2 linked regions of the Ilumatobacter coccineus YM16-304 genome follow. The protein of the gene in region 2 interacts with the protein of the main gene of each other region in a pairwise test. Links are inferred from orthologs where the notes say so. Each region holds a gene or a part of one and is shown on either strand. Other genes may lie near its edges. The genes, in order: recO and YM304_RS21390.

What was found.
Region 1: the proteins of YM304_RS21390 (region 2) and recO interact in binary tests that used the Escherichia coli proteins (3 or more experiments, as listed by UniProt). The link is inferred for Ilumatobacter coccineus YM16-304 from one-to-one orthologs.

Annotation. Positions count from the first base shown.
Region 1 is NC_020520.1:2,688,589-2,704,201, forward strand. Bases 7,597-10,443 are described here. They hold recO (DNA repair protein RecO), read left to right. Parts: upstream 7,597-8,579; coding sequence 8,580-9,308; downstream 9,309-10,443. Other genes in these bases: uppS (polyprenyl diphosphate synthase), read right to left, coding at 7,597-7,863; YM304_RS22545 (undecaprenyl diphosphate synthase family protein), read left to right, coding at 7,946-8,548; YM304_RS12135 (hypothetical protein), read right to left, coding at 9,309-10,241; YM304_RS12140 (vWA domain-containing protein), read left to right, coding at 10,329-10,443. In the rest of the region: YM304_RS12090 (AMP-dependent synthetase/ligase), read right to left, coding at 1-1,476; YM304_RS12095 (enoyl-CoA hydratase-related protein), read right to left, coding at 1,553-2,464; fbaA (class II fructose-bisphosphate aldolase), read left to right, coding at 2,463-3,536; YM304_RS12105 (hypothetical protein), read left to right, coding at 3,657-4,046; YM304_RS12110 (aromatic ring-hydroxylating oxygenase subunit alpha), read right to left, coding at 4,127-5,281; YM304_RS12115 (ATP-dependent DNA helicase), read right to left, coding at 5,291-7,189; more of uppS, read right to left, coding at 7,186-7,596; more of YM304_RS12140, read left to right, coding at 10,444-12,098; YM304_RS25290 (hypothetical protein), read right to left, coding at 12,108-13,058; YM304_RS12150 (glycine--tRNA ligase), read left to right, coding at 13,282-14,592; indole-3-glycerol phosphate synthase TrpC, read left to right, coding at 14,609-15,385; YM304_RS12160 (SDR family NAD(P)-dependent oxidoreductase), read right to left, coding at 15,386-15,613. UniProt on the Escherichia coli protein: Involved in DNA repair and RecF pathway recombination.
Region 2 is NC_020520.1:4,800,528-4,816,282, reverse strand. The notes cover bases 11,575-14,563. They hold YM304_RS21390 (single-stranded DNA-binding protein), read left to right. Parts: upstream 11,575-12,843; coding sequence 12,844-13,284; downstream 13,285-14,563. Other genes in these bases: rplI (50S ribosomal protein L9), read left to right, coding at 13,793-14,239; rpsF (30S ribosomal protein S6), read left to right, coding at 12,481-12,813; YM304_RS21400 (hypothetical protein), read left to right, coding at 11,575-12,310. Outside these bases: YM304_RS23355 (serine/threonine-protein kinase), read right to left, coding at 1-60; YM304_RS21445 (DegV family protein), read right to left, coding at 179-1,033; YM304_RS21440 (hypothetical protein), read right to left, coding at 1,045-3,429; YM304_RS23350 (GNAT family N-acetyltransferase), read right to left, coding at 3,426-4,145; YM304_RS21430 (CCA tRNA nucleotidyltransferase), read left to right, coding at 4,256-5,707; YM304_RS21425 (putative bifunctional diguanylate cyclase/phosphodiesterase), read left to right, coding at 5,787-7,997; YM304_RS21420 (alpha/beta hydrolase family esterase), read right to left, coding at 8,013-9,095; YM304_RS21415 (class I SAM-dependent methyltransferase), read right to left, coding at 9,109-9,678; YM304_RS25175 (DUF5318 family protein), read left to right, coding at 9,782-10,177; YM304_RS23345 (DUF192 domain-containing protein), read left to right, coding at 10,132-10,893; more of YM304_RS21400, read left to right, coding at 11,030-11,574; dnaB (replicative DNA helicase), read left to right, coding at 14,590-15,755. UniProt on the Escherichia coli protein: Plays an important role in DNA replication, recombination and repair. Binds to ssDNA and to an array of partner proteins to recruit them to their sites of action during DNA metabolism. Acts as a sliding platform that migrates on DNA via reptation.

The sequences.
Region 1 (15,613 bases), 2.1 Mb from region 2 along the record:
CTTGAGCGCCGCTTCGAGGTTGGCCGGGCTGATGTTCTTGCCGCCGGCGGTGATGATGAGCTCCTTCTTGCGGTCGACGATCTTGAGGTAGCCCTCGTCGTCGAGCACGCCGATGTCGCCGGTGTGGAGCCATCCGTCTTCGTCGATGGTCTCGGCCGTCTTGTCGGGAAGCCCGAGGTATCCCTCGAAGATGTTGCCGCCGCGTGCGAGCACTTCGCCGTCGTCGGCGATCGTGATCTCGACACCGGTCGCGGCTTGCCCGACGAAGCCCGGCTTGGCCGCCGACGACCACGACAGCACGGCGACCGTCTCGCTCATGCCGTAGCCCTCGCTGAGCGGCACGCCGATCGTGCGGAACCAGTCGAGGATCTCGGCCGGGATCGGTGCGGCACCCGAGATGCCGATCTCGACGCGGTCGAGACCGATCAGTTCGCGCACGGGCTTGAAACCGACCCCGTCGAGGAAGTTCCACGTCGCGATCTCTTCGTCGGTCGCTTCGCCACGGGTCATCTTCGCCATGATCGGCGACCCGGCCGCGACCGCTTCGTTGAACTGGCGTTCCTTGTCCGGATCGGCCGAGAGCGCCGCGTTGACGCCGGCGTACAGCTTCTCCCACACACGAGGCACGCCGATGAACAGGCTCGGGCGACTCTCGCGCAGCATCGCCGGCATCTGGCTCGTCTCGGGGCAGCAGTAGACCTTCGTCCCGAAGTCGAGCATGTAGTAGTGGCCGAGCAACCGTTCCATGACGTGGGCCATCGGCAGGTACGACAGGTGGCTCTTGCCGGCGAAGTCGTCGATGTCGGTCTGATCGCGCATCGACTGGCCGACCGATTCGAGCGTCCAGACCACGTTGCTGTGACTGAGCATGACGCCCTTCGGCGGACCGGTGGTGCCGGAGGTGTAGATGATCGTGGCGAGATCGCTCAGGGTCGCCGTCTCGGCCTCGGCGGCGAGGTCGGCGGGTTCGAAGGCGACCATGTCGCTGTAGCGAACGATGTCGTCGCCGGTCTCGTCGTTGGTCTCGATGAGCGCGATGTGCTGAATGGTCGGGATCTTGTCGCGCACCGATTCGAATCGCTCGAGGAAACCCGAGTCCTCGAGGATGGCGACGCTGGCGCCGCTGTCGTTGACGAGGTACTGGATCTGGTCGGGTGCCGACGAGTTGTAGATGGAGACCGGCGTGGCGCCGCAGAACAGCACGGCGAGGTCGAGCGCATGGAACTCCTGTCGGTTGCGCATCATCATCACGACCTTGTCGCCGGGCGACACGCCGAGATCCTTGAGCGCAGCGACGAGGCGGGCGGTGTGATCGGCCACCTGGCTGAGCGTGAGCGATTCCCATCCGCCGTCGGCGGTCTGCCAGTTCAAGACCTCGATGTCACCGTTGCGTTCGAGGTTCGCCAGAAACCGTTTCGGGATGTTCTGGCCGACGATGCGGGCGTGGAGTTCTTCGCTGGTGACAGTGCTGGGCATGCCTTCAGTCTCGCAGGGAATCCACGATCATGGAAACGGAGCCGACGACGATGCCGCGACGAAGTGGCCGCGCCGATCAGTCGGCGTTCGACCAGTCGGGTGTCCGCTTCTCGCGGAACGCGGCCATGCCTGCTGCCGCATCGGGCCCCTCGAAGAGTTCGGTCGAGAGTGCTTCCATCTCGGCGAACGCGACCGATCGTTCGAGGGTGGGAACGTGGCGCAGCAGTCGCTTGGTCTCGCGAACGGCGCGCGGTGCACCGGCGCGGACTCCGTCACACAACGCGGCAACGGTCGCAGCCACGTCGTCGGTGACGTGGGTGACGAGTCCGATCGATCGTGCTTCTGCAGCGTCGAACGGCTCACCGGTGAGCATCGCGGCGGCGATCTTCCCGGCCGGTACTCGTCGCAGGATCGGCACCGAGATGATCGCCGGGGCCACACCGATACGCACTTCGGTGAGCGCGAACGTGGTGGCGGCGTCGACGACGACGAGGTCGCAGGCAGCCATCAGTCCGATACCGCCGGCGCGGACCGCGCCGTCGACCGCAGCGATCGTGGGTCGTTCGGTGTCCATGAGCCGTTCCAGCGCACGCACCATCGGGTTGGAATCGATGCCGGCGCCGCCCGCCGGCGCCGAGTCGCCCGCTCGTTCCTTGAGGTCGGCCCCGGCGCAGAAGGCCGGCCCCTCGTGACGCAGGACGATGGCGCGGGCGTTGGCCGCCTCTGCGTCGTCGAGACACTCGTGCAGTTCGGCGAGCAACTGCTTCGAGAGCGCATTGCGATTGTGCTGCGAGTCGAGGGTGATCGAGGCGATGCCTTCGGTCAGTTCGATGGTGACGACGCGGTCCATGGCGGTCGACAGTATCGAGCGGCGAGCCCGAGCCGGAGACGCGGCGAGCGCCGAACCGAGCGCCCGAGCCCGGTGCTCGCGCTCGAGCACCGGGCTCGGTGCGGCGTCGGCATCTACACTGTGTGGCGTGACCGACATCAGCAACGAGTTCCCAGCCGGCGTCCTGACGGGCGACCACGTCAACCAACTGTTCGCTCTGGCGAAGGCCAACCAGTTCGCACTGCCAGCGGCCAACTGCATCGGTACCAACTCGATGAATGCCGTGATGGAGACCGCCGGCAAGCTCAACAGCCCGGTGATCATCCAGTTCTCCACGAGCGGCTCGGCCTTCGTCGGCGGCAAGAACGTGCCGGTCGACGGCGATCGCGCGTCGATCCTCGGCTCGGTCGCCGGCGCCAAGCACGTCCAGACCATGGCCGAGGCCTACGACGCCCGCGTCATCCTGCACACCGATCACTGCCCGAAGAAGAAGCTGCCGTGGATCTCGGGCCTGCTCGACGAAGGCGAAGCGCATTTCGAGGCGACGGGTCGCCCGCTGTTCAGCTCGCACATGCTCGACCTCTCCGAGGAGCCGATGGAGGAGAACATCGACACGTGCGTCGAGTACCTCAAGCGCATGGCGCCGATGGGCATGACCCTCGAGATCGAACTCGGGATCACCGGTGGCGAGGAAGACGGCGTCGACAACTCCGACGCCAACCCCGAAGACCTCTACTCGAAGCCCGAGGAAGTCGCCTACGCCTACGAGCGCCTCATGGAGGTCAGCCCGAACTTCACGATCGCCGCCGCGTTCGGCAACGTGCACGGTGTGTACAAGCCCGGCAACGTCAAGCTCACGCCCACCATCCTGCGTGACGCGCAGGCGCACATCGCCGAGAAGTTCTCCACCGACTCCGACCTGCCCGTCAACTTCGTGTTCCACGGCGGCTCCGGCTCCACCGCCGAGGAGATCGCCGAGGCCATCAGCTACGGCGTGATCAAGATGAACATCGACACCGATCTGCAGTGGGCGTTCTGGGACGGTGTGCGCGGCTACGCCGACGAGCACCGTGACTACCTCGAGAGCCAGCTCGGCAACCCGAACGGCGCCGATGCTCCGAACAAGAAGTACTACGACCCTCGCGTCTGGCTCCGTGCCGGCGAGGTGAGCTTCGTCGAGCGCCTCGAGCAGGCTTTCACCGAACTCAACAACGTCAACACCCTCGCCTGACCCGTTTCACCCCTCCGATCCGTCACCGATGACGGATCCCAGGGGCAAAACCGGGAAGGGGGGCGTCATGAGCCGGGCCGGATTCGTCAAGTTCGATCGAGCGTCAGCCGACAATGAGTGATGCGACTGCTGCTCATCTCCGTGATCGCGGTCGCGCTGGCGACCTCGTGTAGCGGCGGGTCCGAGACGTCGGGGTCGGCCGACGAGACGGTGCAGGGTGCACCGGACGACGACCGATCGGTGAGTGCGTTGCGCTCGACGGCCGACCTGCTTCCCGCCAGGTTGGAACCGACGCTGGTCACCTCGGAGGATGATCCGCCACTGGTCGTGATGAGCGTCGGCGTGACGTTCATGACCATGGACTCGATCACCGAACAGATCGACACGGCAATGGCGCCCGCCGGGTTCACACGTCGTGATGACGCCGACCTCGTCTGGACGAACGCCGACGGCAGACGTATCGAAGCGCCGGGGCGTCCGACGCTGCTGAAGTTCACGTTCGCCGACTGAACGGCGCCCCACCCGCTGTTCTGCCCCGTCAAAGCGTCAGCGATGACGGATCTGAGGGGTAAAGCCGGGTGGGGTGCGGGTCAGGTGTCGAGGAGGCTGTCGAGGTAGGTGTGGAAGAACTGGCCGCCGCCCTCGTTGCGGCCGAAGACGAACTCCGACTTGGCGCCCGACGCGATGTTCTTCCCGATGCGGATGCCGGTGTAGTAGTCCTCGTTGCGCACGACGTGATCGAAGAACTCGGCGTGCTTGGCGGCGAGAGCGATCAACTCGTCGGTCGGCTCGTCGGTGACGATGAAGTTCTGGATGGTCTTCGACGTGTCGGGCGTGTCGCCGGGGAAGAGTTGCGACACCATGAGACCGCGCTCACCGACCGGGAAACCGGCGATCGAGACGTGCGGGAAGATCGTCCAGACGCCGCCGTCGATCTCGCTCAGCACGACCTCGTCGTCGGGCACGTCGGCCCACTTCGCCAGCGCCTCGTACGGAGCGGTCATCCGCTGGTGAGGGCCCCACGCGTCGTAGATCGGGCGGCTCGGGTAGTCGGGTCCGAACGTGTCGCGGTGGAGGAACGGCAGGTGGTAGAAGTCGAGGTAGCCGTCGTAGGCGAGCTTCCAGTTCGGGCCGGGTACCTCTTGCTGGTGCACGACGTTCCACGAGCCGAAGTCGAAGTGGTCGAGCATCGTCGCGTAGCCACCGAGGTGAGCATCGATGTCGATCGAACCGTTGGGATCGAGGACGACCCACATCAGCCCGCACTTCTCCGCGACGGGCAGGGACGTCAGACCGAGACAGCTCGTGTCGACCTCGCCGAAGTCCTGGCGGTTGGTCACGCCGACGAGCGCGCCGTCGTGGTCGTAGTTCCAGGCGTGGTACGGGCACGTGAAGCGACGTGACGCTCCGCTGCCTTCCTCGACGAGTTGTGCGCCGCGGTGCGAACACATGTTGACGAAGCCTCGGAGCTCACCGTCGCTGCCACGTGTGAGGATGAACTTCATCCCGCAGACGTCCATGGCCTTGTAGGCGCCGGCTTCCTTCAGCTCGGAGGAGAAGCCCATCATGAGCGGAACGGTCTTGAAGACCTTCTCGATCTCCTCCTCCCAGCGTTCCTGGTTCTGGTAGCGATCGACGGGGATCGACATGGTGTCGTCGACCAGCGGGATCGTGCCGGCGTCGATGTGTTCGATGGTGCGGCGGAGTTGAGCGATGAGTTGCGTGCGGGCTGACTCGTTGTCCATGCCCAGACGTTATTCGTCGGGGCTCCCCGAAATCGTACGCAAGAACGCTTCGACCTCAGATCGGTGTCGCGTCCGCTTCATCGGGGGGAGGGCCTTGACGATGTCCCAGCGATAGTTCGCCTTGCCGAGACGCGGGTCCATGACGGCCACGACCCCCGTGTCGGTCGCCGACCGGATCAGGCGACCCGCGGCCTGCGCGAGCATCATCGACGCTCGTGGGATGTCGATCTCGCTGAACGCACTCCGACCGAGCAGATCACGTCGGGCCGACAGCAGCGGGTCGTCGGGGCGCGGGAACGGGATGCGATCGATGACGACCAGCGACAGGGTCTTGCCGGGAACGTCGACGCCCTGGAACAGCCCGGCGGTGGCGAACAGGCACGTCGACTCGTCGTCGGCGAACGCCTTGACCAGCGCCGTCTTCGGCATGTCGCGTTGGGTCAGGATCTCGTTGTCGAGACGCGACCGCATCGCCTCGGCGGCTTCGTCCATCGCCTTGTAGCTGGTGAACAACGCGAGCGTCCGCCCACCGGCGGCGCGGATGAGCGCTTCGAGTTCGTCGTTGGCCTTCGCTCGGAAGTCGGGCGAGTTCGGGTTCGGCAGGTGGATCGCGCAGTACAGCATCGAGTTCGACTCGTAGTCGAACGGGCTGCCCACATCGACGACGTCGACGTCGCTCGCCGGCATGCCGACCCGTGTGGCCAGCGACGACGGGATCGTTGCGCTGGTGAGGATGGCGGTGCGACGCTTCCAGACGCCTTCGTCCATCGTCGGGCCGACGTCGAGCGGTGCGACCTCGAGACGCGGCGAGTCACGCGAGCCGGAGACGAACGCGACGTAGCCTTCGCGGCCTTCGATGGCGATGTCGAGTTGCTGGATCGATCGCCCGGTCATGGTCTGAGCGCGCAACTGCCGCTGCTTGGCGTCTTCGCTCTTCGTGGTGAGCGAGACGATCACGTCGTTCGCCGCGCCGAGCTTGAGGCGGGCATCGTTGAGCGGCTCCTGGATCGAGTCGGGGAGCGGATTGGGAAGTCGCTCCCCGATGTGGCCCGACAGCGCGTCGCGGAGACCTTCGCCGAGTTCCGCGACCGAGGCGATCAGCTGCGGGTCGTCGATGATGCGGCGGATGGTGGCGGCCAGCGCGATGAACCGGCCGGGCGAGATCTCGACCCCGACGGTGTCGCTCATGACGTCTTCGAGCACGTGGGCTTCGTCGAAGATCACCACGTCGTGGTCGGGGAGCACCGCTCCCTCGGCGGCGACGTTGAGCCCGTACAGGTGGGTGTTGACGACGGTGACGTCGGCAGCCTGTGCCCGACGCCGGGCCTGCTCGGCGAAGCACGGATCGCCGAGCGGGCAGCGTTCGGCGCCGGGGCACTCGTCGCTGCCGACGCTCACGGCTCGCCAGGCGTTGTCGGATGGCGTCCAGTCGAGTTCGGCTTGGTCGCCGGTGTCGGAGTCGGCTGCCCATGCGGCGATCTTCTTGATCTCGGCCTTGGTCACCACCGCCATGTCGCCGAGGTCGAGTTCGCCCTGCGCCGGGTTCTCGACCTCGCGGAGGCGCTGGAGGCACACGTAGTTGCTGCGCCCCTTGAGCACGGCCCAATCGAAGTCGATACCGAGATGTTCGGCGAGGAACGGGAGGTCCTTGGTGGCGAGCTGGTCTTGGAGCGCCTTGGTCGCTGTGGCCACGACGACCGACGAGCCGGTCGTGATGGCCGGCACGAGATAGGCGAGCGTCTTGCCGGTGCCCGTTCCGGCCTGCACGACGAGGTGGCGTTTGCCCGCGATCGCATCTTCGACGAGACGGGCCATCCGATGTTGGCCCTCGCGAACTTCGCTTCGATCGAGTTCGGAGGTGACCGTGCTCAGCGATGTGTTCAGTTCGACCGTGGGGTCGTCGCTCATGGAGCCGCGACCAGTGCGAGCGCCGCGTCGAGTTCGGTGGCATCGAAGTCCGGCCACGGAGCGTCGGTGAAGTAGATGGCGGCACCGGCTGCTTGCCAGAGCAGGAAGTTCGACACCCGCCGTTCGCCGCTCGTCCGGACGAGGACGTCGACGGGAGGGAGGTCGGGGAGATACAGGTGCTCGGAGATCGAGTCGACCGTGACGCCGCCTGGCGTGCGACGCGCCTCTTTCACGGCGGTGACCAGTTCGGTGCGGCCGCCGTAGTCGAACGCAACGGTCAGCGTCATGCCGGTGTTGCCCGCGGTGTCGTTGATCGCCTTGCGGATCGCCCGTTGCACGTAGCGCGGGGTCTTGGCCTCGCTCGAATCGAACGGACGCCCGATCCACTGGATGCGCACGTTGAGCTCGTTGAGTTCGGCGACGCGTCCGAACAGCTTCTCATGGAGGCCGAGGATGTGGCGCACCTCGGGCCGCGGTCGCCGCCAGTTCTCGGTCGAGAAGCCGAACACGGTGAGGTAGTCGATGTTACGAGTGACCGCGATGCGCACGAGACGGGCGAGGTTCTCTTCGCCTTCGGTGTGCCCGTCGGTACGAGGCAGGCCTCGGGCGCCGGCCCATCGGCCGTTGCCGTCCATGATGCAGGCGACATGGAGCATGCCGTCGTTCTGGGACATGGATTGCTCACCGGGCACGAATGTTGAACCTATCGCGAGGGGTGGCCGTCGGATCGGGCACCGATCGTGGAATGATGGTGTGATGGCACCGACGCCCGCGACGACGCCACATCCCGATGCGATCCAGAGCATCGATCCGACGCGCCAGTTCCTCCGGCACGTGATGATCGTCGGCGGGACCCTCGGCGACTGGGATGACCTCGGCGTCAAACGGTGGGATCAGCGCGTCGACGAACTCGGCGAGGTCGCGGCCAACGCCGGCGCCACCTACCTCACGCTGCGAGCGTTCGAACCCGGAGTACGTCCGAGCGACAGCGAACGCTGGGAACGCGACGTCGGCTCGTGCCACGTCATCATCGACCCGATCGGTGACGGGCGAGCTCGCTTTGCTCACGCGATGGCCGAGATCGCTCCCGACGAACCGATCAACGAGGCGATCATCTCCGAGGTGCTCTACGCACCGGCCGACTGTGAACCCGACCTCATCGTCGTCCTCGGCGAGCCGACCCGGCTGCCGCCGTCGATCGTGTGGGAGCTGGCGTACGGCGAGCTCGTGTTCCGTCCGATGGGGTGGGACGAGTTGACGACCGAGCATCTCGTCGAAGCGATCGCCGACTTCGCGCAACGCGAGCGTCGCTTCGGCGGCCTCGACGACGCCGACAAGACCGACGAATCGGTCGGGTGACGGTGCTGAGCGATCGCGACGGTGCCCGATCGTGAGTGGGCTGTATCACGACGTCGGCGTCGTGCTGCGGACGTACAAGCTGGGTGAGTCGGATCGCATCATCGTGATCCACACGCTCGAGAACGGCAAGGTCCGCGCCGTCGCCAAGGGCGTGCGCAAGACCCGCTCGAAGTTCGGTGCCCGACTCGAACCGATGAGCCACGTCAAGCTCCTGCTGTACCGCGGCCGTGAACTCGATATCGTCAGCCAGGCCGAGGCGATCGAACCGTTGTCGCCGATGCTGTCGTCGCTCGACCGGGCGTCGCAAGGTCTCGCCGCGCTCGAGGCGGTCGATCAACTGTCGCTCGAACGTGAGCCCAACGCGGCGCTCTACAAGAGCCTCGTCGGCGTGTTGCGGACCATCGCCGACAAGCCTGCGCCGCTGAACATCCCCGCGTTCTACTGGAAGTTGCTCGCCCGCGAGGGCTTCCACCCGGAGCTGTACGGGTGCATCCGCTGTGGCGAGACCGAACCCGACACGCAGATGGTCGCCTTCGACCTCAACGAAGGTGGTGTGCTGTGTCGGTCGTGTCGGTCGGGTCAGGCGATCAGTGCCGAAGCGCTCGGCCTGCTCCGTGACATCCTCGGTGGGCGTCTCGCCGGGGCGTTGGCCCAGCCCGAGTCGCCCGCCACGCACGAGGTGGCGAGCCTGGCGACCAAGGCGCTGGAGTTCCAGCTCGAACGTCGGCTCAAGGCGACGGCGATGTTCGAGTCGCACTGATCAGAGCACGAGCCCGAAGCAGTCGAAGGTGATCGGCGTGAGGTCCTCGTGGGCCATGCCTTCGCTGTAGTCGTCCGAGGCGCTGATGTAGCCGAAGACGCCGAGCGACATCTCCTCGTAGGCCGCTCCGCCTGCGGAGTAGGTGCCCCACTCGTCCTGCTCGTAGCTCGTGGCGCCGATGTAGCCGTCGCCGCACCAGGTGCTGTCGCCGTGGGTGATGCCCCCGCCGACGTGGAAGGCCAGCGGTGTGGTGTCTTGCCAGGTGTACTGAGCAAGGCAGCCGTCGGCGACATCGCCGAACACGCCGATCTTGGCAGTCGACGCACCGGCACCGGTGACGGCGATGATCTCGTTGCCCGGTCGCACGATCCCGACGTCTGCGGCACCGAGCACGCGGACTGCAGCGGGGCCGACATCGTCGACGGTCACCTCGGAGGTGATGTCGTCGATGATCGTCCGCACCTTCCACGAGCCGTCGAAGTAGGTGAGCACCCGGTCGTCGGCGGTGCCGTCGGCTCGCAGGTCGAGCAGGAGGTCGGCGGTGATCGTGGCCGACCCGGAGATCGGTTCGAACGAGCCACACGGTGCCACCGGGACCGGGGGCTCGGGAACGGCCACGAGGTCGTCGATCGGCTCGGGCTCCGGCTCGGGCTCGGGCTCGGGCTCGGGCGCGATGGTGGTGGTCGGCGGGGTCGTCGTGGGAGGTGTCACGTCCTCGGCGGCGACCGTGGTGGTCGGTGCGACCGTGGTGGCGGGCGCCGCGGTGGTGACCGGCGCGTCGGTGGTGACCGGCGCCGTTGTGGTCGCCGGTGACGCGGTGGTTGTCGGCGCTGCGGTGTCGGACGTGCTCGTGGTCGACGTGGAGCCGCATGCGGTTCCGATGACGAGTGCACTGGCGGCGAGGGCGGTCTGGATGCGACGTGTCGGGTTCATGCCGTTCAAGAGGCGCAGCGAACCCGGATCTTGCACAAATCGCGACGGTGGGGAACATTCGGGGTCCCCGGCGGCGTCCAACCCGCCATGAAACGCAGCAACGTGAACAAGCAGTTGGCCGCCCTGGTGGCCTTGGGAGTCGTCTTCACCGCATGTGGGGGTGACGACGACGGGGGAGATGCCGAGGAGTCGGCGCCGACCGAGGAAGCGTCGGAAGACGGTCTCTTCGGTGACGGGGGAGGGGGCGAGGGCGGAGACGCGGAAGTCGACTTGGTGACCGAACCCGCACCACCGCCCGACGAGTCGATCGACGCCGAAGCGCCGATCGAGGAACCCAGCGAGGAACCCGCTGACGAACCCGCCGAGGAGCCCGCAGAAGAGCAGGCGGCGGCGGACGACGCATCGCTCGAATCGACCGACGACGGGCTCTTCGGGGAGGAAGCGCCCGCCGACGAGGAGGCACCTGACCCGGGCGACATCGACAGCGAAGCTCGGTTCGACGACAACCGGTTCGAGGACTACGGATACCGCTCGTTCATCGACACCGACGTCGACCCCTTGTCGACGTTCGCGCTCGACGTCGACACCGGCTCGTACTCGATCGCTCGACGCTGGCTCGACGAAGGGTCGCTCCCGCCTCGGGAGTCGGTCCGGCCGGAAGAGTTCATCAACGCCTTCGACTACGACTACGACATCCCACGCTCCGGTCTCGACATCTCCGTCGATGGTGGGCCGTCACCGTTCGACGACGACAACGTGCTGGTGCGGGTCGGGGTGCAGGCCGAAGTGGTGGACGACGCGGATCGCGGCGACGCCAACCTGACCTTCGTCATCGACACCTCGGGGTCGATGAATCGTGACGACCGTCTCGGCCTGGTCAAGACATCGCTGTCGATCCTCGTCGACGAGCTCGCCGACGACGACACGGTCGCCATCGTGAGCTACGCGGGAGGCGCATCGATCGTGCTGGAGCCGACCTCGGTGTCGGACCGCGACGTCATCCTCGATGCGCTCGACGATCTCGACTCGACCGGTGGGACCAACCTCCAGGCCGGGCTGGCGCTCGGCTACGAACTGGCTCGCGAGTCGTTCGACGACGGGGGCATCAACCGAGTCGTCATCGCGTCCGACGGTGTGGCCAACGCGGGAGTCACCGACCCCGATCAACTCGCAGCGATGATCCGCGGCGATGCCGACAACGGCATCGACCTGGTCACCGTCGGCTTCGGGATGGGCAACTTCAACGACGTGACGATGGAGCAACTCGCGGATCAGGGCGACGGCTTCTACGCCTACGTCGACACCGAGGACGAGGCCGAGCGGCTGTTCGAAGACGAGCTGACCTCGACCCTCCTGATCGTCGCCAAAGACGGCAAGATCCAGGTCGAGTTCGACGAGGACGTCGTCGAGGCGTACCGACTCATCGGGTTCGAGAACCGCGGCGTCCGCGACAGCGACTTCCGCAACGACGACGTCGACGCCGGCGAGTTGGGTGCCGCACACCAGGTGACCGCGATCTACGAGATCGAGCTGGCCCGAGGCGTGTCGGTCGATGACCGGGCCGAACTCGGTGTGGTGTCGTTGCGGTGGGAGGATCCGGAGTCCGGCGACGTCGTCGAGATCGACGAGGACATCGACATGCGTGACATCGAGCCGAACTGGGCCGACACGCCGGTCGACTTCCAGTTGGCCACGGTGGTCGCGACGTTCGCCGAGAAGCTCCGTGACAATCCGTTCGCCGACGACATCGACCTCGACGACGTGGCGTCGGCGGCCGGTCGCCTCGCCGACGACATCGACACCGATGAGGTCGACGAACTCGCCGACCTCATCGAGTTGGCGGCACGGCTGAGCTGAAGCCGCAGCTCAGAACTGGCCGGGCAGCAGGTCGCCGCACTGGATGTCGGTGAACGACTCGAGCCTCGGGTCGCCGGTGGGAACGGCGAACTCGTGGGCGCCGTCGCCGGCCTGCAGCCTGGTCGGTGAGTCGTAGGTGTACGAGGTGCCGTAGATGTTCCAGGTGTCGTCGTCGTTCGCCGTGGCGGAGCGTGAGGTGATGAACGAACCGAACTCGTCGGTGTGGCAGGTGATGCCGAACATGGCGCCGTCGTGCACGCCGACGGTGAGCGCCACCGGCCCGAGATCGCCGGTGGTGTGGCGGAACAGGCAGCCGTCGTGCTGTCCGAAGATGCCGATCATGCTCAGGTCGGCGATGGTGTCGAGGCGCACCAGGATCTCGTCGCCGCCGAAGTCGTTCACCGGGGCGGCGGTGAGGACCCGGACGATCCCGAAATCAGGCGCCGGCAGCGACATCTCGTCGCTCACCACCGGTCCGTCGATCCGCAGCTTCCACTCGCCGTCGTGGAGGTAGGCGGTTGCGGTGTTCGGCACGCCGTCGCCGAACTGCACGGTGGTGCTGCTGATGTACTCCGCACCGGCCGGCATCGGATCGTTCGGCCCACAGGCCCCATCCCAGCCATCGCCGTCGTCGTCGCTGGGAACCGCGACCTCGTCGACCGGTTCGGGTTCCGGCTCGGGTTCCGGTTGCGGCTCCGGTGTGGCGATCGGCAGCGGTTCGGGTTCCGGCAACGGCTCGGGTTCGGGTTCGGGTTCCGGAACTGGCTCAGCTTCCGGATCCGAGGCCGTCGATGGGGGATCGGAGACGACGGTGCCCTCGGCACTGACGGCGGTGGCGGGAGCCACGGAGTCCGATGACGACCTCTCGGCCGACCCGCAGGCGGACCCGACGAACAGTGTCGCGATGGCGAGTGCAGCGATCGAGCGATGGCGGCGGTGGTTGATGCGTGATGTGAACATGCACGACAAGAGCACGACGGATCGACGGTCTTGCAAAAATCGGCGAGAACGATGTCGGGGAACGACGACCGTCCACCCGCGTACGCATCGCACCCGCGCAGTACGTGAACGAGATCGGAGCCGAATCACCTGAGCCCGGTTTCGCTGCGCCGTCGTCCAGTCGCCAACGCCGCCTGAAATGAATCCGGGCATCGCGAGCGGCGACCCGTAGCCTGTGGGCCATATGGCCGCAACCGACCTCGAACAGATCGTCAGCCTCTGCAAGCGCCGCGGATTCGTGTACCAGTCCGCCGAGATCTACGGAGGATTCCGTTCCACGTACGACTACGGACCGCTCGGATCGCTCCTGCTCAGGAACGTCAAAGAGGCGTGGATCCGCTCGATGGTGCAGCAGCGTGACGACGTCGTGCTGATCGACGCAGCGATCCTGAGCCCGCCGCAGGTGTGGCAGGCGTCGGGTCACCTCGCCAACTTCTCCGACCCCCTCGTCGACTGCACCAACTGCAAGAACCGGTTCCGTCTCGACAAGCTCGACGACCCCGACACGTGCCCATCGTGTGGCGAGAAGAACAGCTTCACCGAAGCGCGCGAGTTCAACCTGATGTTCAAGACACAGGCCGGTCCCGTCGAGGGCACGGGTGCCGACGCGTACCTGCGTCCCGAGACCGCGCAGGGCATGTTCACCAACTTCGCTCAGGTGCTGCAGACCTCGCGCAAGAAGCCGCCGTTCGGCATCGCCCAGGTCGGCAAGTCGTTCCGCAACGAGATCACCCCGCAGAACTGGATCTTCCGCACCCGTGAATTCGAGCAGATGGAGATGGAGTTCTTCGTGCCGCCCGAAGACTCCGACAAGTGGTACGAGTACTGGTGCAACGAGCGCCTCAACTGGTACATCGAGCACGGCATCCCGGCCGAGATGGTCATGCTGCGCCCGCACGACGACGACGAACTGTCGCACTATTCGACCGGCACGTCCGACGTGGAGTTCGAGTTCCCGTGGGGCTTCGACGAACTCGAAGGCATCGCCAAACGAACCGACTTCGACCTCAAGGCGCACGCCGCCGTGTCGGGCGAGCGGCTCGACTACTTCGACCCGCAGACCAACGAGCGGTACGTCCCCTACGTGATCGAACCCGCGGCCGGAGCGACCCGCACCATGGCCGCTTTCCTGCTCGCCGCGTACGACGAAGACGAGATCAACGGCGAGACGCGCACCGTGCTGCGTCTGCACCCGCGCCTCTCGCCCTACAAGGTCGCCGTGCTTCCGCTGAGCAAGAAAGACACGCTCACGCCGCTGGCACACGAGGTCCGCAAGCTGCTCGCCGATCGCTACATGGTCGACTACGACGAGACGCAGAACATCGGCAAGCGCTACCGCCGACAAGACGAGATCGGCACGCCGCTCGCGGTCACGGTCGACTTCGACTCGCTCGACGACAACGCGGTCACGATTCGTGACCGCGACACGACCGAGCAGGTGCGGGTGCCGATCGACGAGCTGCTCACCACGGTGTCCGAACGTCTCGGATTCTGACCGTTCGCTCGGGCCGATGGCAGCGACCTACCTCGACAAGATCCTCGACCGGCATCGTTCGATGGCTGCGGTCGACACGCGCTCGCTCGACGCGCTGCTCGACGAGGCGCACCAGCTGCCGCCGACCCGAGGCTTCGCCGACGCGCTCCGAGGGAGCGATGCGCTGGGCGTGATCTCCGAGATCAAGCGACGCTCGCCCTCGAAAGGCGACCTCAACGTCGGGCTCGACCCGGCCGAGCTGGCGGCGACGTACGAAGCGGGGGGAGCGTCGTGTCTCTCGGTGCTCACCGACGTCGAGGGATTCGGCGGCTCGGTCGCCGACCTGCAGACGGCGCGGGCGGCCTGCTCGCTCCCGGTGCTCCGCAAGGACTTCACCGTCAGCGAACTCGACGTGATCGACGCCCGGCTGATGGGGGCCGACTGCGTCCTGCTCATCGCCGCAGCGCTCGACACGGCGGAGCTCACAAGCTTCCACCGACTGGCCACCGAGATCGGGCTCGACGTGCTCGTCGAGATCCACGACGAGGCCGAACTCGAACACGCGCTCGATGCCGATGCGACGCTCATCGGGGTCAACCAGCGTGATCTCGTCACGTTCCAGGTCGATCACGAACGTGCGGTTCGCATGGCCGGCGTGATCCCCGATCACGCCGTGAAGATCGCCGAGTCGGGTGTCCGTCACGCTGCCGACGCCCGCATGCTCGAAACGGCCGGTTACGACGCCGTGCTGGTGGGCGAGACGCTCGTGACGAGCGGTGACCCCGCTGCGGCCATCCGCGAACTGATCGGTTGATCAGCGAGACGCTCGGTCGCGGCGCGCCTGCCTGACCAGCACCCGCTGGTAGAGGCCGGCGGGGAGGCGTGACACGAGGTCGAAGACCTTGGCGTCGGGCCCGATCAGTGCCCGACGACGGTTTCGTTCGACCGCCTTGAGGATCTGTCGGGCCGCCTTGTCGGGCGTGGTCATCGCGAGCTTGTCGAAATCTGCGGCGAAGTCGGCCTGGGTCCCACCGCCGATGGC
Region 2 (15,755 bases):
AGCGAGTCGTCGCTGAAGCTCGTAGCGCCCAGCAATGATCGTTCGAGTAGGCGCAGACATACGGCGTGGCCAAATCTAGTTGTGCCCGCTGCCCGATCCGGGGCAATGAGTTGGTTACATCGCTCCGGGAGCGATGTAACCAGGTTGGCCGGCGAGTGGGCCGGCGCGATGGCGCGGTTCAGACTCGTTCGTGGAAGGCGACGCCGATGGTGCCGCGGCCGCCGTGGCTGCCGATGACCGGGCCGATCTCGCCGACGACGATCTCGCCGTCGTAGTGCGGGCGCAGCATCTCGACGAACATGTCGACGTCGGAGCAGTCGGCGTGCAACACGGCGAGGTTCTCGATGCGACCTTCGTACGTGGTGACCTTGTCGACGAGGTGTTTGAGGGCTTTCGAGCGAGTGCGCTGCTTGCCACCCTGCTCGACGATGCCGTCGACGACCTCGATGATCGGTTTGATCGAGAGCGCGGTGGCCAGCAGCGCCTTGGCGTTGCCGATGCGACCACCCTTCTTCAGGTTGTCGAGCGTGTCGAGTGCACCGATGACGCGAGTGCGCTTGGCGAGGTCGGTGGCGAGGGCTTCGATCTCGTCGACCGTGCCGCCGGCCGCGGCCGCTCGGGCACACGCGATGGCGATGGTGCCGATACCGAGCGTGACCGTGCGGCTGTCGACGATGCGCACGTCGAGATCGATCGAATCGTCGTCGGCGATCGATCGTGCCGCGAGCTCGGCGCTCTGGATCGTGGCCGACAGTGCGCCCGACAGCGACACGACGACCACGCCGGTGGCGCCCTCGGCAGCGAGCTTGCGGTACGTCGACTCGAACTGGCCGGGCGCCGGTGCGGCGGTCTCGGGGAGCACCGGTGCGTTGACGCACCGGTTCCAGAACTCGGCGACCGTCAGCTGCTCACGGTCGATGAACTCCTCGTCGCCGAAGCGAATGCTCAGCGGGACGATCTCGATGCCGAGTTCTTCGGCGATCTCGGCAGGAAGATCGCAGGCGCTGTCGGTGACGATTCGAACGGTACTCACGCCGCGAGAGGCTACTGCCCGGATGGCGAGGCGTCGTCGGGTGCGGGCATCGCGTCGTCGCTCCGCGATCCGGCGCGAGCGTCTTCACCGTCGTCGGCGTCGGCGCGCCGCTTCTTGCGCCAGTTGGAGAACCACCAGCTCAGGAGGATCAGCACGAGTCCGGCGGTGAGCACCTGACCCAAGCCGGTGAGTGCGTTGACGCGTGATTTGAGCGTGACCGGTTCGATCAGCTGCGCGCACGGCGGACCGTCTTCGTCGAGGCACGACGGGGTGAGGATCTCGACCCGCACCGCAGAGGTGCCGTTGGTCCGAGCGATGACAGGGACCTCGACGACGCGCGACGCCGAGGCCGGCAGGGTGATCAGCCGGTCGCCGTCGGGGAACGTGAGACGTGGCGAACTGAGCCGCAGCACCACCGAGATCGGTTCGTCGAGACGGTTGCCGATCCGAAGATCGATGCTGCCCTCGTTGCCGGTGAGCGTGAACGAGATCGGGTCGGGTGGGATGACCGCGCTGCGGATCTCTTCGGCCTCGGCGACGATCTCACTGATCGCCACCTCGACGTCGTCGTCGTCATACGCCGTCGACACGAAGCTGTCGAGCTGGCGACTCCACTGCGGGAAGCGGTCGTCGTCGTCGGGGAGCATCGACGCAACCGACGCCAGCGACGCCTGGGTGAACGTGATGAGGTCGAGGCGTTCGGTCAGCGACGGGCCGGCCGCTTCGGGAAACGAACGGTCGTCGTCGAGAGGGAGTCGGGTCGTGACGCCGCTGAGCTCGGAGGCGGGCGAGAACCGGATCGCATCGGTGGTCGTGGCGAGGCGTTCGAGTTCGAGGAGCAGTCGCGGGTCGGGTGCCGACAGGTCGGGCGTGCCGAGGATCCGACTGCGCTCGTCACCGCGTTCCGACAGCGACGCGTCGTACTGCTCGAAGCGGAGGCGGGCGATGGTCTGGATCGACCATTCGGTTGCCGTCAGCTCGTCGAGGATCTCGTCGGTGGCTTCCTTCGTGAAGCTCTCGCCCAGGTCGTCGACGACGAGCACAGGCATGCTGTTGCCGTCGCCGATGTCGATGTCGATGAATCGGTCGGTCGCCGGAACCTCGTCGGAGATCGACTCGACGAACAGGGTCTCGGGCATCACGATGAAGCGCACCGACAAGGCGCGCAACTCGGCCGCCGCCTCGGCGCTGATCGGCGACGTGACCAGCCACGCGTCGCGTCGCACGTTGGTGCTGGGCAGTGCCGCCTGGAGCTGTTCTTCACCGAACGTCAACTGTCGGATGAACGCGTCGACGCGGTCGATCGCGGTCGCCGACGACACGTCGAACGGCGTGGCCGGCGCAGCGATGAGCTCGTCGTCGGCGAGCGCTTCGGGCAGGTTGTTGCTGGTGCTCGACTCCGACGCGACGCGGGCGATGTTCGGTGGCACCGACAGCGTGAGCGGTGACGCCAGCACCTCGGCGACGTCGGCGGTCCGATCGAGTGCTTCGACGCCGGCGAACAGTTGGCCAGCGGTGCCGGTGGGGCCCGGGTCGGCAATGTAAGTGAGCAGCGACAGGTCGATCGTCGGCAGGGTCCGATCGTTGGCGTCGCGGCGTTCGATGATCGTGCCGTGGTTGGCCACGACCTGGCCGGCGACCTTCAGTTCGACGACGATCGGGTGGAGTCCGATCTCGCGGAACTCCAGGTGATCGGCATCGGACGGGTCCTGATCGGTCGGGACCGAGAGCTCGAGGATCGCCGTGCCGGCGTCTTCACCTTCGCCGACGGTGATCATCGGACGGACGTCGGTGATCAGAACGCCGTCGATGACCGGGGTGAGCAGCGCGCTGCGAATGTCGGGGCCCACCGCTCGCTCCAGCGTCGAGAGACCGTCGATCGGTTCGTGGTTGGTGACCTGCACGTCGAGTTCGACCGGGGGCGGAGGAGGCGGTGGCGGCTCGGTGGTGGTCGTGGTCGTCGACGCCGGCGGTGGGGGAGCCGGTGTGGTCTGGGGGGCCGGTTCACCGGCGACCGTGGTGGGCGGCACCGTCGTGGTGGTCGTGGTGGTGGTCGTCGTGCTGGTGGTGGTCGTGGTCGTGGTGGTCGGCGGTGAGAGTTCGGCGAGGGTCTCGAGGTCGCCGGTCAGCCGGTAGGTCAGCTCGATGTCGGCACCGGGTTCGACGTCGAAGCTCTGGTCGATGAGCGTCATCGTGATGTCGCCGTCGGGGAGCTCGCGCAGCGTCGTCGGCGTCTCGTCGTCGGTCTGCGCAGCTGCCGGGCCGAGTGCGAGCAGCGAGAGTCCGACCCCGACGACGGTGGCGAGCGCGACGCCCGCCCGACGCCGCCGCCGGCCGTGCGACACGTCACCGAGCAGTGCGTCACTGGGCGACACGGTGCGCGCGGGCACGGTCATCGGGTGAACTCCATCACGACCAGTTGATCGGACCGACGACGGAATCCGCGGCCTTCGTACAGCGCCAGTGCGGCGGCGTTGTCGACGCCGGTGTTGACGAGCGCCGCGGTCGCGCCTCGTCGACTCAACCACCGGACCGCGTCGTCGACGAGCAGCCCGGCGACGCCGAGACGACGAGCGCTCGGGTCGACGGCGAAGCGTTGGAGGTATCCGGTCGGGCCGGCCTTGCCCGTGAGCGCGAACCCGATCGGACGGCGAGCGAGAGTGGCGATCCGAGCACGGGCGCGTGGCGTGGCGTCGATGATCTCGGCGAGCGACTGCGCATCGTTCTGCCAGCTCGCGGGGAACGCGTCACCGTCGATTCGTGCGGCGACCTCGAGGTCGCGTTGGCGCAGTCGCCTGGTGGCGAGCTGTGGCGTCGCCGGTGTCGGGGCGGGCACGGCTTCGGTCGGAGGGAGTCGCCGTTCGAGCAGCGCGAGGCGATCGCACACGCGGAACCCGCGCTCGGCGAACGCATCGGCAGCGTTGGGGAACAACGCACCCGTCCGGATCGAGCGGATCTCGGGTGTGAGCTCGTAGCTCTCGTCGATCCAGCGGTCGATGTCGGCGAGCGACGGCACCATGTCGACGTCGAGCAGGATGAGGTGGGCGATGGCGGTTTCGTGCGGCCAGGGTCGGATGTCGACCCGAGACCGAGTGTGCAGCGCTTCTCCCACCGGTGAGAATGTACGTGACCGGCCTGCTCGGAAGGAGCCAGCGGGCCGACGATTTCGCCACGTTGGCGACGGCCTGTTCTCCCTGATCGATGCTCCAATACGCTGGCTGCGTGATCCCCGAGCGTTTTGAACCGGTCCTGCGCGAGCTCGCTCCTCTCGCCGAGCGGTTCCGCGCAGCGGGCCACCGCCTCTATCTCGTGGGCGGAACGGTGCGCGATCTGCTGCTCGCCGACGGCAAGACCGACTTCGATCTCGATCTCACGACCGACGCTCGGCCGCCGCAGATCAAGGCGTGCCTCGAAGGTTGGGCCGACGCGGTCTGGACGCAGGGCGAGAAGTTCGGCACCATCGGTGCCCACAAGAAGAACCTCGAGACGGGCGACGTTCGGCCGTACGAGATCACCACGTTCCGGGCCGAGGCGTACACCGACGACTCGCGCAAGCCGCACGTGGTGTTCGCCGACGAGATCGACGCCGACCTCGGCCGCCGTGACTTCACCGTCAACGCCATGGCCTTGGAGTTGACCTCCGATGGCGACACGCCCGAGCTGGTCGATCCGTACAACGGTGCCGTCGACCTGCTGCAACGCGTGCTGCGCACCCCGCTCGGCCCCGACATCAGCTTCAGCGACGACCCGCTGCGCATGCTGCGAGCGGCGCGCTTCATCGCTCGGTATCAGTTCGAACCGACCGACGAGCTGCTCGCGGCGGTCCGCGAAATGGCGCCGCGCCTCGAGATCGTGTCGGCCGAACGCGTCCGCGACGAGCTCGACAAGCTGATCGTGGTCGACCACCCGGCAGCTGGGCTGTGGTTTCTCGTCGACACCGGGCTCGCCGACCAGTTCCTGCCCGAGCTGCCCAACATGCGCCTCGAGCACGATCCGATCCACCGGCACAAAGACGTGCTCACCCACTCGATCGCCGTCGTCGAGAACGTGCGGCCGCACGCGGAGCATCCGGCGATCGTGGCGGGGGAGCGTGAACCGTTCGACTTCCGCATCACCCGGCTGGCCGCGCTGTTCCACGACGTCGGCAAGCCGAAGACGCGTGGCTATCTGCCGGGCAAGGGAACGACGTTCCATCATCACGATGCCGTCGGCGCGCGCATCACCAAGAAGCGCATGACGAAGCTGAAGTACTCGAACGCCGACGTCAATGCGGTCACCGAGCTCGTTGCCCTTCACCTGCGCTTTCACACGTATTCGATGGGCTGGTCCGACTCGGCGGTTCGTCGGTACGTCCGCGACGCGGGGCCGCTGCTGCAGGAGCTCAACGTGTTGACGCGTTGTGACTGCACGACGCGCAACGAGAAGAAGGCGGCTCGCCTGTCGCGCCGCATGGACGAACTCGAGGAACGCATCGACGAACTCGAAGCCGCCGAAGAACTGGCGGCGCTGCGTCCCGAGATGGACGGCAACCAGGTGATCGAACACCTGGGGATCACGCCGGGTCGCGAGGTCGGTGAGGCGATGAAGTTCCTCATGGAGATCCGTCTCGAAGAGGGCATCATCGGCGACACCGAGATCCGCGAACGCCTCGACGCCTGGCACGCCGCCCGCTGACCGGACGGTTTGTCTCAGAGACAAACCGTCCGGGTCGGCCATCCGCGGGGGCGGTCGGGCGGCGTCGTATTCTCGATCCGTGAGTTCTGGCGGAATCATCGTGGTCGTCGCGTGCGGCGTTGCCGCCGCGCTCGCGATCGGGTTGGTCGCGTTCGATGCACGCCGCACCCGCCGTCGACTCGGCTCGTCGCACGACGACCTCGCCGCCGCACTCGGCGGGGTGCAGCGACTCCTCGATGGCCTCCCCGACGCGGTGTTGGGCATCGCAGAGAACGGGGAGATCAGTTCGGCCAACGCGAGGGCGTCGGCGCTGACGGGTCGCTCGGTCGACGACCTGCTGGGAAGGTCGTTCCTCGGCTTCGTCGCCGCCGACGATCAAGACGACATCACCGACCGCTGGGAGCGTCTCCGCCTCGGTGTCGACGCCGAACCCGACGAACCGGCCGTGTTCGAGTTGGTCGATCGCAGCGGGGTCGGACACCTCGTCGAAGCCACGTTGCACCAGCGCCACGACCCCGACGCCAACGGCGGCACCGTCGTGATCCTGCGCGACGTGTCGGATCGTGAGCGCAGCACGAAGGCACTCGAAGCGGCCCGTCGCCGATTCCAACTCGCCTTCCACTCGGCACCCACCGGCATGGCGCTCGTGCGTCTCGACAACAACAAGATCGTCGACGCCAACCAGTCGCTCGCCGACATGCTCGACCACTCGCGCCGCTACCTCCTCGGCCGTTCGATCCGCGAGATCACCCACCCCGACGACCTTCGTGCGGCGGCCGCCGAGCGCGCCCGGATCGAGCTCGGCATCGACGACGGCTACCAGGTCGAACAGCGCTACCTCCGGCGTGACGGCGCGTACGTGTGGGCGAAGACACGCGTTGCCGTGAGCGAAGACGACGGCGTGTCGTTGGCCATCACGCACATCGAAGACGTCACCGAACAGCGCAAGGCCGTCGAAGACCTGGCGCACGCGGCGACCCACGACAGCCTCACCCTGTTGCCGAACCGCGCGTCGATCGTGGCTCGCCTCGACGAACTCCTCGTCACGGCCGGCACCGACGAAGTCGCCGTGCTGTTCCTCGACCTCGACAACTTCAAGGTGGTCAACGACAGTCTCGGGCACGGGGTCGGCGACGAACTGCTGCGCCACGTCGCCAGTCGCTTCCGGTCGGTCATGCGCGAAGGCGACCAACTCGCTCGCTTCGGCGGTGACGAGTTCGTCGTGTTCGTCGACGGCACCTCACGTCAGACCGATGCGACCGGTGAGATCCGCCTCGGCCCGCTCGACCCGGCCTCGGTCGCCGAACGGTTGCAGCGGTCGGTGCAGGACGCCGTCGTGATCGGCGGCCACGAACTGGTCGTGACCACGTCGATCGGATTCGCCACCAACAAGCGCGCGGGCATGTCGGCCGAAGACCTGCTGCGCGATGCCGACACCGCGATGTACCGAGCGAAGGCCGCGGGTCGCGACCGCATCGCTGCGTTCGACGATCGCGACCGTCACTCGTCGGTGCTCGCCCTACAGACGGCCAACGACCTGCGCCGAGCGCTCGCCACCGACGAGATCGTTCCGTACTTCCAACCCATCACCGATCTGCAGACCGGCGACATCACCAGCTACGAGGTGCTCGTGCGGTGGCTGCACCCGGAGCAGGGGTTGCTCGGTCCGGGCAAGTTCCTGCCGACCGCCGAGGCCAACGGGATGATGGGCGAGATCGGCGAACGCATGCTCCGCGACGCGCTCGCGCAGCTCGCCCGCTGGCGGGTCGCCGATCACGCCGCGGGACGTGCGGCGATCTCGGTCAACCTCGCGGCGCAACAGTTGAGCGACCCGAACTTCGTCGCGGTCGTCGACGACGCGCTCGCGACGAGTGGTATCGAGGCCGACTCGCTGTGGTTCGAGATCACCGAGACGGCGCTGCTCACCGACGTCGGCGTGGCCACGACCGCACTGCGCGAACTGCGCGGACTCGGCGTGCACCTGTCGGTCGACGACTTCGGCACCGGCTACTCGTCGTTGACGTACCTGAAGAAGTTCCCGGTCGAAGCGATCAAGGTCGACAAGTCGTTCGTCGACGGGCTCGGCATCGAGGTCGACGACTCGTCGATCGTCGACGCCGTGGTGCGTCTCGGCCACTCGCTCGGCCTGTCGGTCATCGCCGAAGGCGTCGAGACGCCGCTGCAGCTGCGGATGCTCCGCGAACTCGGCGCCGACAAGGTGCAGGGCTACCTCTTCGGTCGCCCGATGCCGGCTCGCCTCGTCGGCCAGTCGACCTTCGCCGAACACTGACGAACGGCGCGTCGTTCAGGCGAAGCAGGAGGCGAAGCGGTCGCCGTCGGCGTCGGTCATCGCGTGGAGGATCACGCAGCCCGCGTCGACGATCGGCGTACCCGGGTCGAGACCGCCCGGTGTATCGCTGCCGGCCCAGACGTGGCCGAGTCCGGAGACGGCGAGCAGCGAGACCTCTGCCTGTCCGGCGCAGTCGCGCCATGCGGTGACCGAACTCGGGTCGGTGTCGCCGAACGTCAACTGCTCGGGTTCGGCGCACCCGGCGACCTCGGCCCAGCCGGCAGCCGATTCGGGCACACCGTCGAGTTCGACCGATGCGTCGTCGGAGACGGTCTGCTCGCCGCCGGTGAACGGAACGACGGGGTCGTCGACACCGTGCGTGATCTGGATCGACGTGTTCGCATCGGCGGGACAGATCGCAGGCGGCAGACCGCTCACCATCGCCAGACCACGGAACCGGTCGACGTGCGCGCACCCGAACACCCCGGTGTACGCCGAGCCGGCGCTGAACCCGGCGAGCCAGACGTTGTCGGGGTCGATGCACGGCGACGCGATCAGTTCGTCGACGAGTGCGCTCAGGAAGTCGACGTCGCTCGCGACGAGGGGGTCATCGGGTCCGCCGATGTGCCAGGTCGCCACGTCACCGATTCCCTGTGGCGCGGCGAGCACGACGCCGGCGGTCGGAGCGAGTGTGTCGAGTCCGGTCGCCGCCGTGAACTCGATCGCGTCGGCGGCGAACCCGTGCAGGAGGACGAGCAGTGGACTCTGCACGCCGGTCGGGTTGGTCGCGGTGCCGACCTCGTCGGGGAGGTGGAGCTCGAAGTCGCGGTCGGCGATGCGGTTCGCGCCGCCGGTCAGTCGGCAGTCGATCGTCATCACGGTCGCCGGTGGGGAACTCGTGGTCGCGTCGGCTGCCGTCGACGTCGTGGTGGAACTCGTCTGGTCGGGTGCCGACGTGGTGGCCGCATCGGCGGTGGTGTTCGTGACGCTCGTGTCGGCGTCGGTCTGGTCGATCGCCGTGTCCGATCCGGCGCAGGCGGTCGCGCTGGCGAGCAGCGCGACGAGTCCGATCGCGCGAATCGTCGTGCCGCCCATCATCGAGCCCGACGCGTCACGAGCCTTCTTTGCGAGCGCGAAGCACCAGCGTGGTGGGGATCGGTTCGGTCGGGCTGACGCCGAGTTCCTTCACCTGGTCGACGCGGAAGTTCGACCGGCCGAGGGCGGTGAACCAGTCGCCGATCGTGCGCGCCGTGGAGCCGTACGGATGCCCGGCGTTGACCTCGGCGAACGGGTGGGGCACGGCGATGACGAACGGCATCGACGGCTTGAGGATGCGGTGGACCTGGCGCAGCAGCCGACCGAGGTCTTCGACGTCGATGATGGTGTGTGATGCGACCACGACCTCGACCGTTGCCGACGTGATGTCGCCGAGGTCGGCGAGGTCGGCTTGGAGGCACTGCACCGTGAGCTCGGCGCGTTCGGCGCGATGGCGCATCTCGGCGATCTTCTCCGGGTCGGGATCGACCGCGATCGCCTTCGCCCCCGAGCCTGCGAACTCGAGCGAGTTGAACCACTCCGACACACCGAGTTCGACGGCGCGCTTCGCACCGCTCACATCGCCACAGAGGCGCAGTTCTGCGTCGCTCGGAATCCCGGATCCGTAACTGATGTTGGCTGCCACGCCGACCAGTCTGGCGTGTTCCGGTGCCATGGTGACGGACATCCGGTCTCGACACCTCGGTCGCGAGGCGCCGAGGCGGAGGATGGGGCTACGCTCGCCAGTCATGGCATTCACAGCCGGCGCTCTCCGAGGCGTCGATGGAGCGCGAGGGATCGTCGACCATCGACTCGCTCGTCGCATGCTGATCGCCGAGGTCCGACGAGGCCGAGTGCCGATGGACACCGTGTGCGATGCGCACCCCGAGTTGATCCGCGCGGCGAAGAACGTCGGCACCCTCACCAACACGATCTGCCCGATCTGTGAAGAGGTCAATCTGAGTCTCGTCACCTATGTGTTCGGGCACGGCATCGGTCCGCAGGGTCGATGCGTGTCGACGGCCAAGGAGATGCGCAGCCTCAACGCTCGTCCCGACGACCTCAACGCGTACGTGGTCGAGGCGTGCACCGAATGCCGATGGCACCACCTCCTGCGTGTGCTGCCCGTCGGCGGCCGCGCCTGATGTTCCGCGGCGTGGCCGTCGCGCTCGCGATGGTGCTCGCTGCGTGCGGGAGCGGTGACGACGACGCTGCGGTCACGCTGGAGCCGGTCGCGACGATCGATTCGGCGACCGACGATGTCGACGATCTCGATGTTGCGGTCGTTGCGGATGACGAACTGGTCGATGGGGGCATCACCACCTCCGCGGTGGCCGACGATGTCGCCGACCGATCGGAGATCCCTCCCACCAAGGGCGTGATCACGCGATCGCCTGACGCCACGGGCGACGGCTCACCGCCGCAAGATGTCGGCACGGCGATCGTTCGCATCACCGATGCCGACGGCAACGTGTGCGAGGTCTGCATGTGGCTCGCCGACGACGCGTCGGAGCGGTCGACCGGCCTGATGGGCGTGTACGACCTCGGCCAACCGATCGGCATGGCGTTCGCCTGGGACGCGCCGACGTCGGGCAACTTCTTCATGTTCAACACCCCGACGCCGCTCTCGATCGCATGGTTCGCGCCCGACGGGTCGTACGTGAGCGAGGCCGACATGGCCCCGTGCATCACCGACGACTCCTCCACCTGCGAGCGCTACGGCGCGGACGGTGAGTACATGTTGGCGATCGAGATGTTCCAAGGAGAGCTCGGCAAGGTCGGCATCGGCCCCGGCTCACGCGCCGAGGTCGTGAAGCTCGCCGACCCCGCCGACGAAGCCACCTGCCCGCTCCTCGGCTGACCGACTCGACTGACCGACCGCAGCCTGGCGCAAGGCACCGCGGTGCGAGTTCCAGCACAGGTGCGCACCTGGCTCGAGAACGTCGTTGACCTGGGCATTGATGCTTCGATGATGCTCGGACGGCCACGGTTCCCGCATGCACGAATCGCTGCCATTGACCACTCTCGGACGTCTGGGACTCATCCTGCTGCTCGGCGTCGGCGCGACCGCTTGCGATACGCCCGACGAATCGGGCGTGATCGACACGGCGTCACCACCAGCGTCCACCGACCCGGTCGTGACCGACGTCGCCGCTGCTCCCTCCGACCCGCCCGCGCTGGCGCCGGCCCCGGCACGGATGGTGTCGTCTCCTGACGGCCTGGTGACGCTCGATCTGCCAGCGGGTGCCGTCGCGACCGGCACCGAGGTCACCATCGAGCCGGTCGAGCCCGGCGAAGGCGAACTGTCGGCCTATTCACTCCTTCCCGACGGTCTCGAGCTGGCCTCGGACGCTCATCTCACGATCCAGGTCGACAACGACCTGCTCGGGAGTGGCGACCAGACGACTCGGACGGTCGTGCTCACCGCCGATGAAGCGACGACGGCTGAGGTCATCGCCGACCCGACGCTCGCCACCTTCACCGCATCCATCGGGACACTGCAGCGGGTCGGAGTCGGGGGCAGCCTCGAAGTCGACGGTCGTCAGATCGAACCCGCCGCCTCGACCCCGGTCGGTGACGGCTTCGTCGCCGACTTCGAGTTCAGCACCGTCGACGGCGAGCCGGTCGCGGTGAGGGACGGGCAGTGGTATCCGTTCGACGACGGCCTGGGTCCGCTCGAAGGTCGATGCGAGACGGCTGGGCCGTTCGAGCGGCGGGCCCTCTTCGCAATCGAGCAGATCGACCCGTCGCTCGACGCCGAACATCTGTCGCTCGCGTTGGTCAGCGTGCAGACCCTCTGCGAGGAAGCAGTGAACGTGTCGGCGCTCCAACTCGATCCGTCACCATTTGGTGTCCCCGCCTACGACGGCCCCATGTATGTCCGAACGGGTGTCGATGAGGTCGTCCATATCGGCTGGCCCACTGCGGACGTGCCCGCGGGTGGCACGATCGGGTTCACCGCTGTCGCCGACGACGGGTCGCTCTTCGCCGAGTGCCTGATCGAACGGCGTGAAGGCCAGCGCCAGGGGCCGCGGTGCACGCTGTACGACAACTCCGGAACTCAGCTCGACAACGTGCAACTCGAGGAGCGCGAGGTCGACGACGTGACGTACATCGAACTGCCACCGGCGATGTTCGATCTCGCGCTTCAACAGATCGTGTTCGCCACGTTGTTCTTCCGGCCCGCCGAGTTCGCGATCAACCGGTACGAGGCCGACGGTACCCAGTCGCAGTCGCTGGTGGACGTCGACCTGCTGATGAGCGCCATGAGCGTGTGATCAGCGACGACCCGCCGGGTCGGGTGACCGCAGCTCGCTCGCGCGAGGCGGTCACGCGATTCCCGCGATGGCGATAGCGTGGCGCGTTCTATATTGGCCCTGCCCCTCCGGGGGCTGCCGCAACGCTCGCCATCACGAGCCTGCGGTATCCGAAGGGAGGAAAAACACGTATGACACGTGCCTACGAATTGATGGTCATCATCGACGGAGATGTCGATGATCCGAAAGCCCAAGCCTGGCAGAAGAACGTGACCGACGGCGTCGAAGCCGCCGGTGGTTCGATCCACGGCAAGATCGATTGGTGGGGCAAGCGTCAGTTCGCCTACCCGATCAACAAGAAGCCTGCCGGCTACTACTTGGTCGCCGAACTGGTGGCTTCGCCGGGTGCGCTCGACGAGCTCGAGCGGACACTCCGTCTCGCGGACGACGTCGTCCGCCACAAGCTCATCCGCCTGCCGGACGCCGAGGCCGAGCGCCGCGGCATGGCCGTCGAGACGGCCTGAGCAACAGCCAACACGTACTAGGGGAACACCATGGCAATGGACAACACCGTCACACTGGTCGGGAACATCACTCGCGATCCTGAACTGCGCTACACCACGGGAGGCCGTGGCGTCGCAAGTTTCGGGCTCGCCGTCAACCGCCGTTGGCAATCCAACGGCGAATGGCAAGAAGCGGTGTCCTTCTTCAACATCGTCGCCTGGGCCGACCTCGGTGAGAACGCTGCGGCGTCGCTCACCAAGGGCTCCCGCGTGATCGTGACCGGTCGTCTCGAGCAGCGCTCGTACGACAACAAAGAAGGCCAGAAGGTGAACATCACCGAGGTGATCGCTGACGATCTCGGGCCGAGCTTGAAGTGGGCCCAGGCCCAGGTCGAGCGCATCGCCCGCGACTCAGCACCTCAGGGTGGTGGCGGTGGGGGCGGCGCAGCAGCCGCTCCGGATCCGATCTACGGCGACGAAGAGCCGTTCTGATCCGCCATTCCCTTTCGATCGAAGACCACTCTTTCCAGTAAGGAACCAGCCGCATGGCAAGCAAGAAGAACAAGGCCCGGTCAGCCCGGGATGCGAATCCTCGCAAATTCAAGAAGAAGACCAGCGTTCTCGTCATCGAGAAGGTGGAGTACATCGACTACAAGGACGTCGATCTGCTCAGCCGTTTCATGAGCGACCGCGCCAAGATCAAGAACCGCCGCGTCGCGGGCAACGACCTGCAGCAGCAGCGTGAAGTCGCCAACGCCGTCAAGGTCGCTCGCGAAATGGCGCTCCTGCCGTACGCGAAGCGCGTGGCATCGACCCGCACGGGTGGACGCCGCGGTGAGCGTGGCGAAGGCCGCGGCGACCGCGACACGTCGAACAACGAGAACGGCGCCGAGGGCAACGAGTCCGACGACGAGTCACTCGCACTCGACGCTCAGGTCGAGGGCGCCGAGGGCGCTGTCGACGAGGCCGGCTCGAACGACGAAAGCTCGGAGGACTGAACATGCAGGTCATTCTTCGTTCCGACGTGCAAGGCCTCGGCCTGCGCGGTGACATCGTCGACGTCGCCGACGGACACGCTCGCAACTACCTGTTCCCGAAGGGACACGCCATCAAGGCGTCGACCGGAGCGATCGAGCAGGCCAAGTCGATGCGTGCCGCACGCGACGCCAAGGATCACGAGTCGCGCGAGGCCGCGACCGCGGTGGCGAGCAAGCTCGTTCCGCAGACGATCACGATCACGGCCAAGGCCAGTGGTGAAGGAAAGCTCTTCGGTTCGATCCACGCCGGCGACGTCGCCGACGCGATCCTGGAGCAGACCGGCATCGAGATCGATCGCAAGGAGATCGAGGTCGACGGCGTGAAGACGGTGGGGTCGCACACGGCCACCGCCAGCCTCCACGCCGACGTCTCGTTCCCGATCACCCTCGAGGTCGTCGCCGCCGAGTGACGATCTCGCCGAATGATCGGCGTGACAGATTCCGTTCGACGGGCGTGTTTGCTACGGCAAGCACGCCCGTCGTCGTTTTCGCCCGCTCCGAGTCGTGCCCACCCCACCGGGTTTGTGTGACCGAAAGCGCGGCTGGCTCTCGAGTTCGGTCACACAAATCGGCGGGGTGTCACGGGGAGTGTGGGCGAACCCTGTGACAGGGCTGGTGCACACTGTTCACATGAACACATCCACGGGACGTCCACAGATTTCCACAGGCTGTACACAGCCGTATGCAGTTGATTTCTCGGCTTCTCTACAGGCAATCGGGTCTGGATATCCCCAGCGTGTGCGTGCTTGAGTAGACGCAGATGGCTGGTGACGAGAACTTCCCCTTCGATCCCGGCGCGAGCTCGGGCGGCGACTACGGCGACTACGGCACCGGCGGTGGTGGTTCCGGTGGTGGCGGTGGCGGCGAACCGCGCTGGTTCAGCGCGCCGCAGAGCGCAGGTTCCGGTCGGGTGCCCCCGCACAACCTGCAGGCCGAGGAGTCGGTACTCGGTGCACTGTTGTTGTCTCGCGATGCGATCGGCGCGGTCGGGGAGCTCGGTCTGGGGCCTCGTGACTTCTACAGTCCGGCCAACCAGAACATCTTCGACGTCATCCGGTCGATCTACTCCACGTCGGGCCCGGTCGACGTGGTCACCGTCGCCGACGGGCTCCGCAAGAACAACATGCTCGACGACATCGGCGGCATCGAGCGCCTGAGCGAACTGCAGAACGCGACCCCGTCGGTGTCGGGTGCCGAGCACTACGCCAAGATCGTGATGGACACGGCGCTGCTGCGTCGGCTCATCCACACCGCGAGCGAGATCACCGACATCGCGTTCTCCCAGCCCGACGATGCGGTCAAGGCCGTCGACATGGCCGAGTCGCGCATGTTCGAAGTCGCCGAAGGACGCAACGTCGACACGACGAGGCCGGTGCAAGACGTGCTCGCCGACACGATGGAGCATCTCGAAGCCACTTACGAGCGTGGCGACGACATGACCGGCGTCCCGACGGGGCTCGACGATCTCGATGCGATCCTCCATGGGTTGCAGCCCAACACGCTCAACATCGTCGGTGCTCGCCCGGCCATGGGTAAGACGGCGCTGGGGCTCGGCATCGCCACCAACGTGGCGAAGGCGACCAATCTGCCGGTCATCGTGTTCTCGCTCGAAATGGCGCACCTCGAGCTGTCGCAGAGAATCCTGGCGAGCGAGGCGCGGGTCGATTCGTCGAAGCTGCAGTCGGGTCGTCTCACCGAGTCCGACTGGTCGAAGGTCGGCTTGGCGATCGGTCGTCTCGAAGTGCCGCTGTTCCTCGACGACAACCCGCAGGTCACGGTGATGGAGATCCGTGCCAAGGCACGTCGTATCGCGGCGCAACACGGCGGCGTCGGCATGATCCTCATCGACTACTTGCAGCTCATGTCGGGGTCGGGACGCCCCGAGAACCGGCAGCTCGAAGTGTCGGAGATCAGCCGTAACTTGAA